Regions from separate parts of the Leptothrix cholodnii SP-6 genome, predicted to be linked through region 1. Evidence: predicted binding sites of a transcription regulator. Region 1 holds the regulator's gene; the other holds the start of a gene.
The links. The regulator LexA, encoded in region 1, represses DNA repair genes until DNA is damaged. The targets are predictions, from matches to a motif close to ACTGTATNNNNATACAGT.

Region 1 (3,894 bases):
GGTGGCGACGACGGTCCGGGCACCAACCCGGAGCAGCTGTTTGCAGCGGGTTATTCGGCCTGTTTTCTGGGCGCGCTGAAGTTCGTGGCGGGCCAGAAGAAGATCGCGATCCCGGCTGAAACCACCATCACGGCGGACATCTCGATCGGCCCGATCCCGACCGGCTTCGGCATCCAGGCTGCGCTGACCATCCACGTGCCGGGCGTCGACCGTGCCACGGTCGAGGAACTGGTGCAGGCCGCTCACATCGTCTGCCCCTACTCGAACGCCACGCGCGGCAACATCGACGTCGCGCTGACGGTGGCCTGAGCACCACGCCGGCGCCGATCCGGCGCCGGTTCAGCGCTGGATCAGCAGGCGCAGCAGCAACTCGACGCGGGCCTGGGCGGGTGTCAGGCCACCGGCAGCCGGCAGTTCGTCGTGCCCGCCGGGCACGAGCACGCCGCCCCCCTGGCGCAGGGCCCTGAGCACGCTCACCCCGCACTGCTGCGCACGCATCAGCACGGCCATCAGGTCATGGTGGATGGTGCCGTTGCCGGTGCAGGCCACCACCAGCCCCTGCACCCCCGCTTCGAGCAACAGTTCGACCAGGCGCCCGTCGGAGCCCGCGTGGCTGTGCACGATCTGAACCTCGGGCCAGATTTCCGGCCCCAGCACCTGCACGCCCAACGGCGTCGCCTGTGGCCAGCCCCGCAGGATCCGCAATCGGCCTTCCTCGATGTAGGCCAGTGCGCCGGCGTCACCGGCCGAGAACGCATCCAGCCGATACGGATGGACCTTGCGAGCCTCGGCGCCGGACCACACGACGCCGCCCATCGCGAGCAGCACGCCATGTGCCTGAACGTGCATCGCCAGGCCGACGGCATCGCACAGATTCTGCGGACCATCGGCCTGCGACGAACTGGCCGGGCGCATGGCAGCCGTCAGCACCACCGGCTTGTGCGGTGCCAGCACCCGATGCAGCAGGTAGGCGGTTTCCTCGAGCGTGTCGGTGCCGTGCGTGACGACCACACCGCTGACGTCCGGCCGAGCGACGTGCGTGGCCACTCGCTCGGCGAGCCGACGCCACACCGCGTGGCTCATGTCCTTGCTGTCGACCTGCGCGACCTGCTCGGAATCGAGCATCAGGCCCTGCTCGACCCAGCGCCGCAGCCCCGGCACCGCATCGACCAGTTGCGCGACCCCCAACTGAGCGGCGGTGTAGCCGACGTTGTCCCCCGCGGAGGGGGCCCGTCCGGCAATGGTTCCTCCGGTTCCCAGCACGACCACCCGGCGGCCTGCCAGCGGTTGTTCTCTCGCAGTCGAATTCGCGTGAGGATCAAAAAAACCGGCAGCAGAACTTGTCATGTCAATCCGACTGGATAAAATTACAGTGACTGGATGGATCGTCAGATCCATCGATGATGAACACCGATCCCGACCCGTGCCGCTTGGTGCGCCCGCTCATCCAACCCAACGAGGCCTTGTGCAAGACAGCCCCAAGCTCACCGCTCGCCAGCAACAGATCCTCGATCTGATCCAGAGCACCATCGAGCGCACCGGCGCCCCGCCCACCCGTGCCGAGATCGCCACCGAGTTCGGCTTCCGATCGGCCAATGCGGCCGAGGAACACCTCCAAGCCCTTGCGCGCAAGGGTGTGATCGAGCTGCTGGGCGGCACCTCGCGCGGCATCCGGCTGAAGTCTGACACATTGCGATCCATCAACGAATCGCGCCTGCGCGGCATCGGCCAGCAGTTCAGCCTGCCGCTGTCGAACATGCCGCCGGCCCAGCTCACGTTGCCCCTGGTCGGTCGGGTTGCTGCCGGCAGCCCCATCCTGGCGCAGCAGCACATCGATCAGAGCTACACGTTCGAGGCCCACATGTTCTCGCGCAAGCCCGATTTCCTGCTCAAGGTGCGTGGCATGAGCATGCGCGATGCGGGCATCCTCGATGGTGACCTGATCGCCGTGCAGCGCGCCAGCGAAGCCAAGAACGGCCAGATCGTGGTGGCACGCCTGGGCGACGAGGTCACCGTCAAGCGCTGGCGCCGCAGCAAGAGCGGCATCGACCTGATCCCCGAGAACCCCGATTTCGACATCATCCATGTGCCTGCGGACAGCCCCGACTTCGCGCTAGAAGGCTTGGCCGTGGGTCTGATCCGCAACACGATGCTGATGTGACGGGGCGGTGCGAGCGAGTCACCCGAATGCTGGCGTGACTTGTCTCACGCGATGCCGAAACCAGATCTCCCGATGAGGCGTTCCACCGCGCGGTGAGATCAAGTCACGCGGGTTCGAGTCGATAGCTTGAACAGAGTCGACGCACATCTGTTGTCGCTGGAGCACACCATGCACCCACTTCTGGCCCGTTGGATCTCACGCCGTTCGGTTCTGCCGGTTCCTGTCGTGTCCGTGCCGGCGGTCATGCCGTTCACGATGGCATCGATGGCCCGCGTGCCGGCAACGAGCGCACGGCGTCTTCGCATGCGGATCGATCCGAGCGATCAGCAGCGCACGCTGATCAGCGGCCGCATGAGCGACGTCTGCGATGCGCTCGATGCGCTGGTCCTTCGCCAGCAGGCCTGACGTCCGGCGCCACGCCGCTCGTCCCGGGCATGTTGGGCGAAAATGCCCTGATGCCCTTGCAACGACTCAGTGCCCTGGAATCAATCCAGGCGATCGATACCTTCGACGCCATCATCGATGCCCGGTCCCCGGCTGAATATGCCGAAGACCATCTGCCGGGCGCCGTCAACTGGCCCGTGCTCGACAACGACGAGCGTGCCATCGTCGGCACGATCTACAAGCAAGTCTCCGCCTTCGAGGCCCGCAAGCGTGGCGCAGCCATGGTGGCGCGACGTGTGGCCGATCACCTCGACCGCTGGACCGCCGATCTGGAGCGCGGTTGGCGACCGCTGGTCTACTGCTGGCGCGGCGGCGATCGCTCCGGCACGCTGGCGTGGTTTCTCGACCGTGTCGGCTTCCGGACGACCCTGGTCGAGGGGGGCTACAAGGCCTACCGCGCCGTGGTGCGCGATCAGCTGCAGACCCTGCCGGCCCAGTTCGACTGGCAGGTGCTGTGCGGCAAGACCGGTTGCGGCAAGACCCGCCTGCTGCATGCGCTGAAGGACGCCGGCTCACAGGTGCTCGACCTGGAAGCGATCGCCTCGCACCGTGGCTCGGTGCTGGGCCTGCCGCCGGGTGTCGTGCAACCCAGCCAGAAGCGACTCGACACGCTGGTCTGGCAGGCGCTGCGCCAGTTCGACCGCACGCGTCCGGTGTTCGTCGAAGGTGAAAGCAAGAAACTGGGTCAGCGCTGGCTGCCCGAGCAGCTGATCGAGCGCATCCGCAGCCATGCGCGCTGCGTGCACGTCGAGATGCCCGACGCCGCGCGATTGAAGCTGCTGCTCGAGGACTACGCCTTCCTGAAGGACGACCCGGCCTTCTTCTGCAGGCAGCTCGACTCCCTGGTCGAGTTGCGCGGGCGCGAACAGGTCAAGCAATGGCAGGAAGCGACGCGCTCGGGTGGCACCGCGCAGGTGTTTGCCGAGTTGATGGCCCTGCACTACGACCCCGGCTACCTGCGCTCGATCGCGCATCAGTTCAAGGGCTGGGAGAACGCCCGGCGTCTTGAACTGGCAGACGGCAGCGAGGCCAGCCTGAAGGCGGCGGCGATGGCGTTGTTGCGATCCTGAATGAAAAACCGGGCGCCAGGCCCGGTTCGACGTGGGGGACAGCGGACTGCCGCCGCACCCCGCGATCCGGCCTGAGGCCGGATCGTTTCGTCCTGTCTCAGCCCATGTGCAGGCCGCCGTTGCAGCTGAAGTCGGCGCCGGTGGTGAAACCGGAGTCCTCACCCGCCAGCCAAGCGACGATCGAACCGATTTCCTCGGGTGCGCCCAGGCGCTTGACCG
Region 2 (3,894 bases), 920 kb from region 1:
TCTCCGGCCTGGCGTCGGCCTGCGGCAGCAGGCGCCGCACCTGCGCGGCGCCGAGGCGGGCCTGCAGGCGGTCGACCAGGTTGGTGTGCGCCTGCGCCTGCTGGTGGGCGTCGGGCCAGAGCGTGGTGGGCCGGCCGGCTTCGGGCAGGCTGGTGTCGAGCTGCAGCGTGATGGCGTCCACCGGCGCGGCCAGCACCAGGTGCTGCAGGTGCTCGCGCAGCAGGGTCTGCAGGTGGCGCGCCTCGCGTGAGGGCGTGGCGAGGTCGAGCCTGAGCACCTGGTCGGGCAGGCTGCGGCGGCTGCTGTAGTCGTGCCGCAGGATCAGGCTCAGGCCCTGCGCGGCACGCCAGCGCAGGGCGAGCCAGCCGCACAGCGCCTGCACCAGCGGTGCGGCGGCGGCTTCGATGGCGGGCACGGCGTCGGCGCGCCAGGGCAGTTCGAGCGCCAGTGCAAAGGCCTCGGGGGGTTCGTGGCAGCGCCGCGGGTCGGGCTGATCGCCGAGGGCGCGGTCGAGGGCGTCGACCCAGTCTTGCGCGCCGCGGCGCCGCAGACCGGCGCGTGGCAGGCGCTGCAGGTCGGCCAGGCAACGCGCGCCGAGGGCGTGCAGCATTTCCAGCGTGGCGATGTGAGCGGCCGCGACCCGGCGCGCTGCCACGCCGGCAGCGTCTGCCGGGCCATCGGCTGCACGGCGCTCTGTGTCGGTTGCGCCGCAGGGCAGGCCCCACGCGCCCAGCAGCGCCAGCGGCAACGCCAACACCCGTCGGCGCGTGCTGCGCAGCTGGACGCAGCGGCGCTGCCGCTGCGCGGGCGGGGCGTGGGCGAGCAGGCGCGCGGCCAGCGGCGTGCTGGCCAGGCTCCAGCGCGGCTGGACGGCCTGCGCGCGCACCAGCCGATCGGCTCGCCGCAGCAGCGGCCGCAGGCCACCGAACAGACGCAGGCTGGCGTGGATGTCGAGCAGCAGGTCGGGCGGCTCGATCACCCGCTGCGGGCTCAGGCTGCCGAGGCCGAGCGCCAGGCGTTCGAGCAGGGCCGCCTCGCGGGCCGGATCGCGCGCCAGCACCAGGGCTTGCGGCGCCAGCGCCTGCGCGCTGCCGAGCCGCTGCCCGGCCTGCACGCCCAGGGCCTGCGCGGCGGCATTGGCGATCAGCACGGTGCGAGTCCGCCCGCCGGCATCGGCCTGCCAGACCAGCGCCGGCAGGCTCACCCCGGGCGGCCAGGGGCCGAGCGCGTCGAGAGCCAGCGTCGGCAGGTTCAGGCACAACCAGAGGGCGGGCGGCATGGTGGAGCGGGCGCAGGGTTGGTGCGCATCAGGCGACGTGGGGCGATGGCGTCGGGCGGGCGCCGATCCTGCGGCAGTGACTGGCTCAGCCGGTGGGCCAGCGCCGGGGCGAGTTGCGTGCGGGTGTCGATCAGCAGGCGTTCGGCCAGCGGCGGGCCGCGGCGTTTGATGATCTGCAGCGCCAGCTGCTGAGGCGCCTCGGCCACCACCCGGCAATGCAGGCGCAGCGCGGCCGGCGAGGCTTGCGCGGTGGCGCCGGCCGCGCGCAGCACGAACAGCAGCGCGTCGCTGGCCTGCGCGGCCAGGTGCAGGCGTCGCAAGGCGCCCGGCCGCAGCGCCGGCCCGCCGCCCGAGAGCGGCGTGCTGCAGTCGTCGGCCCACCACAACACCGCGGCGCAGCTGCCGGACCGCAGCGCCTGTTCGGCGGCCCAGGCGGCGTCGGCGCCGTGGCGGGGCTCGATCCACAGCGAGCGGCCGAGGTCGAGCCCGAGCGCCTGCAGCGCCGGCGCATGCGGGCGCAGCGGCGGGCTGATGCCGACCCATTCGCCACCGGCCTGGCCGAGTCGCGCCAGCGCCGGGGCGAGCAGGCGCCATTCGCCCTGGCCGGGGGCGTCGAGCAGCAATTCGGTCAACCCGCCGCCGGGCCAGCCGCCGCCGGGCAGCTGGGCGTCGAGCACGGCGTAGCCGCTCGGGCAGGCCGGCACGGGCGAGCCGGCGAGCTGGTCGCCCTGCCAGATCGCCGCATGCAGATGCCGGGGCAGGTCGTGCGCGGGCTCGGCTGACGGATCGAGCGACGGATGGGGGGGTGATCGGAGCGACAAGTTGTCTCAAATGACTGTATGTTCATACAGTCTACAGGTGTCCGCAAGCCCCTGGCCGTCGCGCGCCGGCCATCGGGCCGCGCGTGGTCTTGAGCGGGTTTTGCGACCGTCACCCCGGTCGTGTCGGCGCCGCGGGGCCGTCCTCCCGGATAATCGCGGGATTCGCGGCTGCGCCGCCTCCTCGATTGTTCGGAGACACCCTCCACACCATGGCCCAATACGTATTCACCATGAACCGCGTCGGCAAGATCGTGCCGCCGAAGCGGCAGATCCTGAAGGACGTCTCGCTGTCCTTCTTCCCCGGCGCCAAGATCGGCGTGCTGGGCATCAACGGCTCGGGCAAGTCGACCTTGCTCAAGATCATGGCTGGCATCGACCGCGACATCGAAGGTGAAGCCACCGCGATGCCCGATCTGCGCATCGGCTACCTGCCGCAGGAGCCGCAGCTCGACCCGAACGCCACCGTGCGCGAGGCGGTCGAGCAGGGCATCGGCGGCGTGCTGGCCGCCAAGCAGCGGCTCGACGAGGTCTACGCAGCCTATGCCGACGAAGACGCCGATTTCGACGCGCTGGCCGCCGAGCAGGCCCAGCTCGAGGCCGTGATCGCCGCAGCCGGCAGCGAGAACACCGAGATGCAGCTCGAGATCGCCGCCGACGCGCTGCGCCTGCCGCCGTGGGAGGCCAACATCGGCAAGCTCTCGGGTGGTGAGAAGCGCCGCGTCGCGCTGTGCCGCCTGCTGCTGTCCAAGCCCGACATGCTGCTGCTCGACGAACCCACCAACCACCTGGACGCCGAGTCGGTCGAGTGGCTGGAGCAGTTCCTGAGCCGCTTCCCCGGCACCGTGGTGGCCATCACCCACGATCGCTACTTCCTCGACAACGCCGCCGAGTGGATCCTGGAGCTCGACCGCGGACGTGGCATCCCCTACGAAGGCAACTACTCGACCTGGCTCGAGCAGAAGGAAAAGCGCCTCGAGCTGGAGCAGCGCACCGAGGACGCCCGCACCAAGGCGATGAAGATCGAGCTGGAATGGGTGCGCAAGAACGCCAAGGGCCGCCAGGCCAAGAGCAAGGCGCGCCTGGCCCGCTTCGAGGAACTGAGCGACTTCGACTACCAGAAGCGCAACGAGACGAACGAGATCTTCATCCCGGTGGCCGAGCGCCTGGGCACCGAGGTGATCGAGTTCACCAACGTCAGCAAGAGCTTCGGCGACCGGGTGCTGATCGACAACCTGAGCTTCAAGGTGCCGATGGGTGCGATCGTCGGCATCATCGGCCCGAACGGCGCCGGCAAGTCGACGCTGTTCCGCATGATCTCGGGCAAGGAGCAGCCGGATGCGGGCGAGGTCAAGATCGGCAAGACCGTCAAGATGGCCTTCGTCGACCAGAGCCGCGAATCGCTCGAAGGCGACAAGACGGTCTGGGAAGACCTGTCGGGCGGGCTCGACAACCTGGTGGTCGGCAAGTTCGTGATGCCCAGCCGGGCGTATCTGGGCCGCTTCAACTTCAAGGGCAACGACCAGCAGAAGCTGGTCAAGAACCTCTCGGGCGGTGAGCGCGGTCGTCTGCACCTGGCCAAGACCCTGGCCACTGGCGGCAACGTGCTGATGCTCGACGAACCGTCCAACGACCTCGACGTCGAAACCCTGCGCGCGCTCGAAGACGCGCTGCTCGAGTTCGCCGGCTCGGCGATGGTGATCAGCCACGATCGCTGGTTCCTGGACCGCATCGCCACGCATATCCTGGCCTGCGAAGGCGATTCGCAATGGTTCTTCTACCAGGGCAACTATCAGG

Region 2: a site for LexA is predicted at 2,114-2,131, ahead of imuA (translesion DNA synthesis-associated protein ImuA). Genes of this name have one in related genera too.

Annotation. Positions count from the first base shown of each region.
Region 1 covers NC_010524.1:2,270,359-2,274,252, forward strand. The annotation lists gene LCHO_RS10430 (organic hydroperoxide resistance protein) at 1-309, shown strand, start outside; gene LCHO_RS10435 (asparaginase) at 340-1,269, opposite strand; gene lexA (transcriptional repressor LexA) at 1,466-2,161, shown strand; gene LCHO_RS23375 (hypothetical protein) at 2,288-2,566, shown strand; gene mnmH (tRNA 2-selenouridine(34) synthase MnmH) at 2,617-3,675, shown strand; gene phbB (acetoacetyl-CoA reductase) at 3,773-3,894, opposite strand, start outside.
Region 2 covers NC_010524.1:3,192,898-3,196,791, reverse strand. The annotation lists gene LCHO_RS14525 (Y-family DNA polymerase) at 1-1,279, opposite strand, end outside; gene imuA (translesion DNA synthesis-associated protein ImuA) at 1,252-2,100, opposite strand; gene ettA (energy-dependent translational throttle protein EttA) at 2,310-3,894, shown strand, end outside.